Regions from separate parts of the Brasilonema octagenarum UFV-OR1 genome, predicted to be linked through region 1. Evidence: riboswitches for the same ligand, from Rfam matches in the RefSeq annotation. Region 1 holds a riboswitch; each other region holds the start of a gene.

Region 1 (4,266 bases):
ATAGGATAAGGAGCGCTGAAAATCATCAATCTTCAGAGTTTTTCTTCTTTCTTGAATTGAGTGATTTACTGGACTAAACTGCTCGAATTGACTCCAGCTTGACTCAAGAAATTCTTGCTCTGTTTTGGTATTGTCTCCTATGATTGTTCGAGCCAATAACACCACTTCTTGAAGTTTCTGTTCTGCAAAACTTAAAACATTTCTTAATGCTGATGGCAGTTGTTTTTCTCCTTTAGCATCGTAGGGAACAAACTGCAAAGAAGCTGATGGCTGAATATCTAGAGACTTTACATGTAAATTGTCTACAATCTCTTGCAATACGGAGAGAACTTGTTCTGGACGAATTTGCCAAATGTTTCTGGCATCTATAATTCCTAATCCCAGTCGCTTATCTTCAGGGAAACCGTAAGTTTTGATTAACTCTAAGTTTCGTCCGCGAGTGAAGTCCAAACTAATTGCGCTGACTGGTAATTCTATCACCCAAGGATAGGTTTCCCCTAAATCATCAAAGTAAGTAACTAGGTGTAGGGGTAGTTCTACAGACTCAAGTGAGTTATAAACTGTTTGAAAGTGTTTTTTCCAGGAATTGGCATCACCCAAAACTAAGGCAGGTTCGTGCATTTGCACTTCGTCTACTCCCAGATTTTTCAGTTCTGTGAGTAGGTTAATGTAGAGTGGTATTAGCTTTGATACCGCCTCGTCAATATTTGATTCTAGTTTGCTTAAGCGCAGGAGTGTACAGGGACTAAGTATAATGGGGATTGCCCTTTTACCTAATATCTTTTGGGCGCGCTGGACTGTTTGTAAAAAGTCGCTGAAATCTGCTGACAGGATTTCTGAGGCGATTTCAGGGACAAGATAGTGATAGTTAGTATCGAACCACTTTGTCATTTCAAGAGCGGGAATTCCTTCTTTCCCTCGTGCCATTGCAAAGTAGCGTTCTAAGCCGGAAAACTGTTGGAAGGGTTCGGGAATTAAACCAAAACGAAACGCCCAGTCAAGTACATGATCGTAGAGTCTGGTATCTCCAATCCCAATTTTTTCAATTCCTGCATCTAACTGGGTTTTCCAGTTAGCTTCTTCAACTTCTGTTACTGTTTGTAACAACGATTCTGCTGCTATCTTTCCACTCCAAAAGGCTTCTAGTGATTTCTTGACTTCCCTATTTTTACCAATACGGGGATAGCCTAATGTTGCACTTTTAATCTGCATGAGTTTATCTTATTAATGAAAACTAATGATTTGGGTACTACAGCGCCGCTACAGTAGTCAAAAAGGAGGCAAAAAACCCGGTTTCTCTCTGTCGAAAAACTTGAGATCTCGTATACTCAACTCAAATAAACCGGGTTTTTGGGATTAATGTACCGGCGCTCTAGGGATTGGGAACTGAGAACTTTTAGTCATACCGAAATCCGCTTTTCTAACCCCCTTTTAACCCAGGCGATTAGAAATCGCGCGCCAGGTGCTAACTCCTGCGGAGACGCTGCGCGTTCGCGTAGCGTGCGCCTTGCGCTTACAAGTCGGCAAAGCTGCCCAACGCACTGGCTTGACTACACAAACAAAGTCCGCCTACGCGGACTAAATAACAAAGGGGGTATTAGATCCGGATTTGGTATCAGTCCTCAATGAACAACAAGTTAGGTTTAATTTCGCCCACTTAATTAAGTGGTGGAATCTTTGCCAAAATCCCCTTTTTCAGTGCTTGGGGTCGTTCTGACCAAGGCAGTGAACCATCGGGTTTAGCGTAGTATTGACTGGCACATTGCAGAATGGCTTCGGCGCTACTGTCAACTGGCAAATCGCCAAAGAGATAGGTTAATTTATCTTGGGCAGCAAAGGCAATGACACAAGAGCGATTACAAGCACTCATGCATTCAACTCCCTGAATTGGGAAATTATTTCGCAATTCCCAGTTTTGCGCAAGTTCCTGAAGCTGCTGTAGTAGTTGTTGACCACCACTTTCACCAACTCGCTTGCCGTCTTGCCAGGTACTAGCACAAGTCCTGCAAACAAATAAAGTATGTTGTTTGTTGATCATTGATTTTGAAGTGTATGGGAGGAAGTTCAAACCGCAAATCTCACACAGTGTTGCCAACACCAAAGTCCAGCCCTGCTGACTGTGTGAAAACTATTGCAAAGAATTCTTAACTATCAAGAACAACTCTAAACATTTACACCTAGAAAAAACTAGTACGAATGAGAGCTATACCTAGAGTCGTAATTTTTACCGTCAACTAATCGTATATCCGTGCCTATTGTAGCAAGACATCATCTTGAATGCATCTGTGCCACTATGAGAACGTGAAGCTGGCAAATTGTATAAATTTGTAAAAACATTCATGGGATTGTTCATCTGTACCTCGCAGACGTGCAGAACTAACAAGTTAACTTCGGCGGGCATCCTGGCTGAGAGATACTTATCTCCTTTACAGTTGCGGGACAGCGCCGGATTTACACCGGACTTTCCCCCTTACCTCTAATGGCTGACCCCCATTAGAACCGACTTTATAACAATACCTTACCATACTTCTATCCCACAAATGTCGTCAATCACAATCTTGGGAAAGTCATCGTTTTTCCACGAGTCCTGCGTGGTTTTTTGACCAAATTTGACTTTTGCAAGAGGCTGATTGTGAGCGATCGCGCCTTGCGCGGCTCCCTGCTGGAGCATCGCCTTCCTTATAATTGCTTTGTTTTGCAACTGATCTGTCACGCCAAAACAAGTGGATACAGTTGAAACATAGCGCTTCTCGGTTGCGTGCAATACACAACTGTAGAGACGTTACATTTACGTGCTCTACATTATTCGTAGTGGTGTATGTGATTCAAATGAGAACCGCTATATAAGCCAGTGGATAAATTCCTTAAGCGTGACATTAATCAAGAAAAACTATGAAACAGAACAATGTGTCCTTGCCAACTGAGTGTACGCTTCGCAGTGCAACATCTGAGGATATCTGGTCTATTCGGTTGTTGGTACTGCGCGCAAAACTTGACCCTACCCAAATACGATGGCAGCAATTCTGGGTAATAGAATGTAACAAGCAATTAATCGCTTGCGGACAATTACGCAACTTCTCTGGTGCCCAAGAACTCGGTAGTTTGGTTGTCTTACCAGCTTGGAGAAGTCGAGGTTTGGGGAGTTTTCTGACACAGCATTTGATTACCCAGGCGACTCAACCACTTTATTTAGAGTGTCTGGGTGAGAAACTGGCGCAGTTTTACAGTCGCTTTGGTTTTGTGGCAATTTCCTTTGAGGAGTTACCACCATCTCTCAAACGCAAGTTTGGATTATCTCAATTAGCAAAGAAGTTGATAAAAGTTCCTGTTGTGTTTATGAAGTATCAAGAATAGCTTTTTTTGTTTATTTACCTCCATTTACGTACCTCTTCTGGCGGCTAAACTCCACCTTTGGACTCAAGTCACTGTTGTATGCAAGCGCTAACACTATAAGAGAGCTTTAGTGTGCCTAGAATTGACTTGCAGTAAAGTGCTCATATTCAAACTAGATAGTACAGACAAGAGTAGGAAAAATGACAGATTCAGAAAACCGCAACGAACAAATTAAGAAGCTACGTGAACTGATCAAAGATATTGACATTGGGATGCTGACTACAGTAGATGAAGACGGGACTTTGCGCAGTCGTCCGATGTCAATTAACTCAGAGGTCGAACCTGATGGCGATCTTTGGTTCTTTACCTACGCCAGTTCTCATAAGGTAAGAGAAATTGAGCAGCAAGAGCGAGTCAACGTCAGTTTTTCTGATCCACAAAAGCAGAGCTATGTTTCAGTGTCGGGTTCAGCTCAATTGGTACGCGATCGCAACAAACTACAGCAGCTGTGGAAACCACAACTAAAAGCTTGGTTTCCCAAGGAACTAGATGAACCTGATATTGCTTTGCTCAAAGTTAGTGTAGAAAAGGCTGAGTATTGGGATGCTCCTTCGAGTTTTGTCGCGCACACAATTGCACTGGTGAAGGCGATGACAACAGGAGAAAAACCCAATGTTGGCGAAAATGAAAAAGTTACTTTGAAATAATCAAAAAGTAAGATAATCGCAACACAAAAACTCGGGTTCTTTGAGAAACCGAGTTTCTAGTATTCTGTTAAAGATATTATCTAGATAATTGTATGGTGAACAACATACCTCAACAGGGGCAAAAACCTCCTGATTTCTCTGCGATAGATCAAGACGGTAACCAACTTAGTCTAGGTGATTTCTCTGGTCAATGGGTGGTCCTTTATTTCTACCCCAAAGATGACAC
Region 2 (4,266 bases), on a different contig from region 1:
GTACGTTGATGCCTTAAACATAACTCAATACCAACTGGCAATTTTGCTAGTCGTTCTATATATTGCAATGGCTCTTGTCTACATTTTTAACCGAACATTGAAGTTACAGTTGATCTGGCCTCTAAAGCTTGTTTTCGTACCTTTGTGTTTCTACAGTGTTTTGTTACTCGCTCCTGAAGGCAGTTTACCTTACATATATTTTGACTTCTAAGGGAACAGGGAAAGAGTGTTTCTTTTACTTGTAGCACTGATGCACTGACCGTGGGATGCTTTGATCTGATTGTTAATAAACAGATAATTTTAGGTTTATATTTTCTTTGGTAGATAACACATTCTAAAAGTTATCGTTATGTTTCTATGAATAACTTTACTTTTGTTAAAGAAAATATAATATGTAACAAAGTATTAAATAAGCACTTCAGTTTAAGTGAATTGATCTAAATTTATAAATGACAGGTAAATCACTGACTTACCTGATAAATAAGACTCAAAAAGTTTATCGCACTTATAACAACAATGACCACAACAATACAACGTCGCGAAAGCGGTAACGTATGGGAGCGGTTCTGCCAGTGGATCACCTCCACGGAAAATCGCGTATATGTAGGTTGGTTCGGTGTACTGATGGTTCCCACCCTCCTCTCCGCTACCATCTGTTTCATCATCGCTTTTATCGCAGCACCTCCCGTTGACATCGACGGAATCCGTGAGCCAGTTGCAGGTTCCTTAATCTATGGAAACAACATCATCTCTGGTGCTGTTGTTCCTTCCTCCAACGCCATCGGCTTGCACTTCTACCCCATCTGGGAAGCAGCTTCCTTAGATGAGTGGTTGTACAACGGTGGTCCATACCAGCTCGTCGCATTCCACTTCCTTATTGGCATATTCTGCTGGTTAGGTCGTCAGTGGGAGTTATCCTACCGCTTAGGTATGCGTCCCTGGATTTGCGTAGCTTACTCTGCACCTGTTGCAGCAGCAACCTCCGTATTCCTGATTTACCCCCTCGGACAAGGTTCCTTCTCTGATGGTATGCCTCTGGGTATTGCTGGAACCTTCAACTTCATGTTGGTGTTCCAAGCAGAGCACAACATCTTGATGCACCCCTTCCACATGCTCGGCGTTGCAGGTGTCTTCGGTGGTTCACTGTTCAGTGCAATGCACGGTTCTTTGGTCACCTCCTCCTTGGTTCGTGAAACAACCGAAACCGAATCTCAGAACTACGGTTACGTCTTCGGTCAAGAAGAAGAAACCTACAACATCGTTGCTGCTCACGGCTACTTTGGTCGCTTAATCTTCCAATACGCTTCCTTTAACAACAGCCGCAGCTTGCACTTCTTCCTGGCTGCATGGCCTGTCATCGGTATCTGGTTCACCTCACTGGGTATCAGCACCATGGCATTCAACCTCAACGGTTTCAACTTCAACCAATCGTTGATTGATTCTCAAGGTCGTGTGATTGGTTCTTGGGCAGATGTGCTCAACCGCGCTAACTTGGGTATGGAAGTAATGCACGAGCGTAACGCTCACAACTTCCCCCTCGACTTAGCTAGCACAGAAGTTGCTCCAGTAGCACTTTCTGCTCCTGCGATCAACGGCTAATTCTTAATAGCCTAAGGACGCGATGTCTCGCGTCCTCTACAAGTGAAAAGCGCCCTTCTCGAATAAGAGGGGCGCTTTTTCATTTGATTAATAGATGGGAGTCAAAAATGGATGCAGCGCATGCTCACAATTTGCAGCTCGATAATTGTGGTGACATCGAAAAAGTCAAAGCTACTGATAAATAAGGGTTTTCGCCTATCGCTGTATTTGCAATATAACAACAAGCTAAATGCAACAATTCTTATTTGCATTGATATATTGAGCATGGTAAATTACAGCAAATCCTAGGTTCTGATGGGGTTCAGCCATCAGAGGTAACGGGGAAAGTATGCCTGCGCCACGCCGTAGGCAAACGGTGAAAATCCGACACTGTCCCGCAGCTGTGATGAGACTCAAAATTTTTGTCTCTAAGTCAGAATGCCCGCCTGAGGTAAGAAACATAAAATCGTCTGCGAGGTACAGATGCTAAATATTCTTTTTAATTGCCGTTGTGCGGTAAAAGTCGTTGTGTCTAGTATGAGTGCAATGACGACTTTGATATTGTGGAACTATGCTGTGTGTGCTGGAGAAATTGCACAACCAGAAAAAATAGCACAAAGCATAAGTCCGCCAACAAATGAACAAGAACCCCCTATTGAAATTACAGTCACAGGTAAAGTGTTGAATCAGCCTGTTTTCTCTCCCTTTCGTCGAGAGGGGACAGTGAAAGATTCTACCCGTCCAGTCTACGTCATTACAGGTGAAGAAATGGAAGCGCAGGGTGCGCGAACCGTCAGAGAAGCGCTACGATTTCTCCCCGGAATCTTACCTGATGGAACAGTAGGGACAGAAGTGAACGCATTAAGCGGTCAATTTATCCGGGGTTCTAACTCCGAACAAGTATTGATTTTACTAGATGGGAGACCGATTAATAATCTTGGTGGCGGTGGTTTTGACCTTTCAGAAATCACCACAAACAACATTGAACGAGTAGAAGTTTTACCTGGAGGAGGTTCCACCCTATACGGTTCCGATGCGGTGGGTGGAGTGATTAACATTATTACTCGTCGTCCGACAGAGAAAGTGACAACACAAGCGGGAGTGACTCTGGGTGCGTACGGACTCAATGAACAGACTATCCAGAATAGCGGGAAAATAGGTGATATTTCTTGGGTTGTGGGATATAACCGCACCGAAGCAGATAACAATTATCCTTTTTCCATCCCAGAAGCCAACTTTGAAGGAACCAGGAAAAACAATGACACTCTCTACAACAACTTTAATGTTAAGTTGGAGGCGAATTTAGGAAAACGCAATACTCTTACTGTCTCAAGCCTATACTTAAACAAAAATCAAGGAGTTCCAGGAGGAGTCCCCATACCCGAACCTCAGTTTGGACAAGGTTATTTTAACTCCTTGACTGACAACAATCGCAAATACACAGACCAAGTTCTCACCGATTTAACCTGGAACTCAAAACTAGGAGGAGGAAACGATTCCCTAATCACAGCAAGAGTTTACGCCGATTTTCTCAATACTCGTTTTGAGAATCGTAGTGGGACACTTTCATCCCAGCGACGATTTGATAACGAGCAAACCTCTTACGGAATTCAAACACAACACAGTTGGAAATTTGCGAAAAATCAAACCTTAGTCTACGGTTTTGATTACCGCAACACTTCAGCACGTAACAGCACCTTCAACTATTCCACTGAACAACAAACCCTCAGCTACGACGATAGCCTTGATCAAGGAGCGCTTTTTGCCAGATATGAAATCAACTTTACTCCTAGCTTCAGTGTCAATTTAGGCTTACGCCAAGATTTTAGTTCTTTAGCAGATGGCTCTTTTACATCACCTAGTGTAGGCGCACGCTGGACAATTTCTGACTCCACTAACCTTAGAGCTAACTATATCAGGAATTTCCGCGCACCGACTCTTTTCAATTTATATGCAAGAGGTTCTACTTTCGTTGGTAATCCGAATTTGAAATCAGAAAATGGTGATAGTTATGATATAGGAATTGACCAAAAACTGTGGGATTTTGGTTTGTTGCGCTTAACCTTTTTCAGCAATACCATATCAGATTTAATTGCCTATAACTTTGCTGTTCCTGTCGCCACATATGAAAATCTTGGCTTAGTGCGCACCACTGGAATTGAAGCTGCTTTGAATGTACAACTTGCGAAAAATGTCTATGCTTTCGTTAATTATACACTCAATGACCCACGCATTAAAGAGAGCGTTAACTCTACCGAAAAAGACAAAGAATTAAGATTTGCAGGTGCAGATAGTTTAAATTTGGGAATTTCTTATGAAACACCTCAAGGCTTATATGCAGGAATACTCATGCACTCCCTCGGTTCATATCCTACCAACAATACCAACACAGAATCTTTGTCCGGGTATACGACTTTTGATTTCAAAACACGAATTCCGCTGAGTGATAACTTGGTACTGACTGGTAGTGTAGACAATATCTTGAATCAGAGATACCAATTATTTCCAGGCTTTCCCGATGCAGGGAGAGTTTTTCAAGTAGGTTTAAATGCCACATTTTAGATGGTAGTAAAATACTAATTAGTAGTGAATCATTCCTCTGTTTTCTTCTTCTCTGTGCTCTCTGCGTCTCTGCGGTTCAATAAAGCTATTTTTCACAAATCAGATAGGATTGCTATAACCATCAAC
Region 3 (4,266 bases), on a different contig from region 1:
AACAACCGTTGCAAGTCTGCAATTACATATTGGTTGACAAATTCACCAAATGATGTATTGGAAGCATCACGTTCTGCCATATATATTTGCAACATTCGCTCTAGCAGTGAAGGTAATTCTGTAAAGGACACCCAACCGTAAAGTTCTCGTCCAAATTTTTCGTGACTATCACCATCACCTACGCAGACTTTATAACCTTCCACCACTTCCCCTTTATCTTCAATATTGAAACCAACAAGAGCAATATCGCTCCTGCTATGCTGAGCACAGGATTTTTCGCAACCTGTGAAGTGAATGTTGACTGGTTGGTCAAGAATAACGCGATCATTCAAGTATTGCGCTAATGCTAGGGCATGATTTTTGGTATCTGTTGCTGAAGACGCACATCCGGTGTTACCAGCGCAAGCAACTAGGGCACTGCGAATATTAGTTGCAGACCAATGCAATCCTAAGTTTTCAATTTTACTTTGTATCTTGGGAATCCACTGTTGAGGAATATCTGATATCAAAAGATTTTGCCAAGGTGTCAGCCTAAGTGTAGCATTAGCATAGGTTTCAGCTATATCCGCTAACCCACGTATTTGTAAAGTATTTAATCTACCAACTGGTACGACAACACCAATGTAGGACAATCCTTTGTGTCGTTGGGGATGGACACCTATGTGTTGGTATTTAGAATAGACATTGCATCCAATATCTCTATATTCCTCCTTAATTTGTGTATGACTGCTTTTCACAGAAAAACGCCGTAGTGGATAGGGAAGATGACGTTCAACTTCTTGAAGAAATCTTTCTATACCTAAGTTGTTCAAAATCTCCCAAAAACGTGGCTGACGTGACTTGCGATGAGGAATTGTGTTTCCAATCTCTAGTGTGAGATGCTGCAAATAGACTTGTGCCAATGCACCTACAACCTCAACACACTCTTCTGGTTTTAGCAGGATGTCTGTATCAATAAATGGTTCAAACAGCGATGTACCCAAGTTCAGTTTGAACCGGAAGTAAACGTTATTATCAACCATAACCGCAGTCAGGGCGATATCGTTTGATCGTTCGCCAATCGACACAGAACCACCGCCATCAAAAGCAACGCTGAATTTAGGTGAAAGTGGCGCTAGCTCTGGGTGAGTGGTAATGTAGTGATCTAATTTGCTGATGAGAGGTCGAGTATCAATTAATTCGTATAAGTCGATGCCAGACGTGGGACTACCCATGATATTGCGGAGATGATCAACCTCTGGAACGGCTGAAGCTATACCAATATCTTGTAGGACTCTTAAAAATTTAGCCGGAATCTCTGTACGGATTGCACGGATTTGGAGGTTGGCACGATTGGTAATATTAGTGTAACCAGTTCCCAACTCGTCAGCTAAGTCAGCGATGACACGAAACTGCTGACTAGTCAGTATTCCTCCAGGTACACGGATGCGAGATAAAATACCATCTCGCGCGGACGTTTGATAAAAAAGACCAGGACAACCAGACACGCCTACAACTCCTTCCCCGTGCGACGCAGAGAGCAGATAACAACTGTGTGTACAAGACACCCTTGGAGTCAGCATTCTGACTAACCGAATTTGTTGGTTGTTAGCTGTTTTATCAACTACTAAGCACTAGCAAAATCGGATTACAGCTGCGGCACAGTACCGGAATTTCACCGGACTTTCCCGACTCCAAGTGTGTAGTTTAGCATGAGATAATAGCCATACTTCTTTTTGCCAAATCTTCTTGATTCTTCCATTAGTCGCCAGATGCAGAAATGGTTATCGGTAGTGGGTATTGGTGAGGATGGGCTATCGGGATTGAGTGCGATTGCCTATTCTCTCCTTGAACATGCACAAGTGATAGTCGGGGGAAAACGCCATCTCGCCATGTTACCACCAGACGATTCACGAGAAAAACTCATTTGGACTTCCCCCATCAGTCATTCTATAGAAGAAATTCTCCGTCGCCGGGGTCAATCTGTATGCGTTTTGGCAAGTGGCGATCCCATGTGCTTTGGTATCGGTGTCACTCTCTCCCGCCAGATTCCTATTTCTGAGATGACTATCATCCCCGCCCCTTCATCCTTCAGCCTTGCTTGTGCCAGACTAGGATGGTCACTCACTGAAGTAGAGACATTAAGCTTAAACGCTCGTCCTCCTGCTCTCATCCAAGCGGCTATCTACCCAGGAGCACGTCTTCTGATTTTAAGCGAAGGCAAGGAAACCCCAGCAATTGTCGCTGAAATCTTGACAAAGCGGGGTTTTAGTGATAGTAAAATTACCGTCCTAGAACATATGGGCGGTTATCAGGAGAGAATTATCGCAGGCACAGCCGCTTCATGGACGACAACAGAAATAGCTGATTTGAATACGATCGCTGTAGAGTGTATTGCTGATGCTGGAGTTTTCCCCTTACCTCGGTTAGCAGGACTACCAGATGATGCGTATCATCATGATGGACAGTTGACTAAGCGCGAAGTGCGAGCAATAACACTTTCTGCTTTAGCTCCCACACCGGGACAGTTGTTGTGGGATGTGGGTGCGGGGTGTGGTTCGATTGGTATTGAGTGGATGCGGAGTCATTCTCGGTGTCGGGCGATCGCCATAGAACAAAACTCCACCCGACTACAATATATTGCTGACAACGCCGCCGCCCTTGGTACACCTTATTTACAAATTGTTGCGGGTAAAGCTCCCGCTGCATTGAATGATTTGCCCCAACCCGACGCTATCTTTATTGGCGGTGGTGCAACAACAGAAGGTTTATTCGAGGTGTGTTGGGAAGCTTTGCGTCCGGGAGGGCGTTTTGTTGCTAATGCTGTGACGATTGAAAGTGAGCAGAAGTTGTTGCAATGGCACAATCAGGTAGGCGGGGAGTTGATTCGTGTTGCTGTTCAACGGGCTGCACCTATTGGCGGGTTTTTGGGGTGGAAGCCGATGGTGCCGGTGACGCAGTGGGTGGTGAGGAAGTAGTTGGAAGCGAGTATCTTTTCGAGTTATTTGTCAGGTGGACAGGGCTTGATGTATAAAATTACAGTATATTTGCTCCACAAATATACTGTAATTTTCACTCTATATTTCCTGAAGAGGGATCTGTTGATCTGTAGCCAAGGGATGCTTTAAACTTCGGCTGTGTCTCATATGTGACCTGCCACTGATAAGCTTTGCCGTAAGACCACTTTGTTTGTCATATTACTAAAGTAGATATCTGAGGATGTACAGAAACATTAAAGCCAATGCTATATCAGATAATAGTCAAAGTTGAGTCTGAAGCAATTTACCACCAACCATATAAATTAGAGATTGATAACTTTATCCTCGGAGTAATGCTCAGTCCAGATAAGGTGGTAGAGGAGCTAAGCATTGCTCTAAGGGTAAAGAATTATCAGGATTTTTTACCCCAAGTTAGTTCAGATATAGAAAGCCAGATTACTCGGATAGATATGCGAGATTCGCCGCTGTGTTTTTTACTCGTTGATCTCGCGCAACATATTGAAGCTCTTGGTAGCTTTTGGTTTGGAATTAAAAAGATCTATTGGGAGAGTCCAAAAAGAGCTTGGATAGCTGAATCATTTGAGGAGCAGGAGGCTCTTGAATTTTCAACGCATGATTTTCAGCAAGAGTCTCATGAAAATAAATGCTACAGAGAAATGTCTCCAGGAATGCTAGCATCTCTGGTACAGAATCGTCTCCTTCACCAACATTTAGTTTTGCCAATGTCGTTCTATCGAGAAGCATGTAATGACTTTAGCTCTGGTAGATACACAAGTTCCTTTATCAACTTCTACTTCTATCTAGATGACTTATACGGACAAGGCAAAACAAAAAACAAAGAAGTAGAAAAATTATTTAAGTCATCGGAGCATATCAGGAAAGCTATTGAGCAAACTATACAACTTTATCAAAATGTAGGTGATTCGGAAAATTTCGATCAATTAAAGAAGTTCCTTGATATGGAAAAGTGTGAGTTTAATGTCGATGGAATAATCGAGCTGATAGTACAGGTGCGTGGTAATTTATCACACTTTTCTCAAAAAAGCTCCAAGAAAAAGGGGCATCCTCTAAATCAAAGGGAGTTCAGAAGCATGGCGTATCTTATAAACTCAATTTGCATCCACACATTTATAGAACTTACTACTGGTGAGATGCCAAAGTAGTTTGTACATTCTGGTGGTGTTTAGCTGTATTGGAGTAAGCGGTCTAACACTGCGCTGCACGGGAGGGATGCAAGCAGCTGGTGAGCTAAGTTGTTAGACTGCCAGGTTGTCTGTGGGATGGTGCT

Evidence for each region. A riboswitch is a leader RNA that binds a small molecule or an ion and turns the genes downstream of it on or off. The one in region 1 is predicted to bind cobalamin.
Region 2: it holds a riboswitch for cobalamin, as region 1 does, so the genes downstream of both, AC5590_RS34330 (TonB-dependent receptor plug domain-containing protein) here and AC5590_RS03260 (DUF1636 domain-containing protein) in region 1, are expected to answer to the same signal.
Region 3: it holds a riboswitch for cobalamin, as region 1 does, so the genes downstream of both, cobG (precorrin-3B synthase) here and AC5590_RS03260 (DUF1636 domain-containing protein) in region 1, are expected to answer to the same signal.

Annotation. Positions count from the first base shown of each region.
Region 1 covers NZ_CAWPKW010000047.1:1,451-5,716, reverse strand. The annotation lists gene metE (5-methyltetrahydropteroyltriglutamate--homocysteine S-methyltransferase) at 1-1,212, opposite strand, end outside; gene AC5590_RS03260 (DUF1636 domain-containing protein) at 1,658-2,038, opposite strand; cobalamin riboswitch at 2,376-2,519, opposite strand; gene AC5590_RS03255 (hypothetical protein) at 2,519-2,713, opposite strand; gene AC5590_RS03250 (GNAT family N-acetyltransferase) at 2,893-3,354, shown strand; gene AC5590_RS03245 (pyridoxamine 5'-phosphate oxidase family protein) at 3,534-4,040, shown strand; gene bcp (thioredoxin-dependent thiol peroxidase) at 4,136-4,266, shown strand, end outside.
Region 2 covers NZ_CAWPKW010000390.1:11,864-16,129, reverse strand. The annotation lists gene AC5590_RS34340 (MBOAT family O-acyltransferase) at 1-211, shown strand, start outside; gene psbA (photosystem II q(b) protein) at 517-1,599, shown strand; cobalamin riboswitch at 1,869-2,042, shown strand; gene AC5590_RS34330 (TonB-dependent receptor plug domain-containing protein) at 2,062-4,140, shown strand.
Region 3 covers NZ_CAWPKW010000310.1:10,071-14,336, forward strand. The annotation lists gene cobG (precorrin-3B synthase) at 1-1,487, opposite strand, end outside; cobalamin riboswitch at 1,537-1,691, opposite strand; gene cbiE (precorrin-6y C5,15-methyltransferase (decarboxylating) subunit CbiE) at 1,752-2,957, shown strand; gene AC5590_RS27465 (hypothetical protein) at 3,221-4,141, shown strand.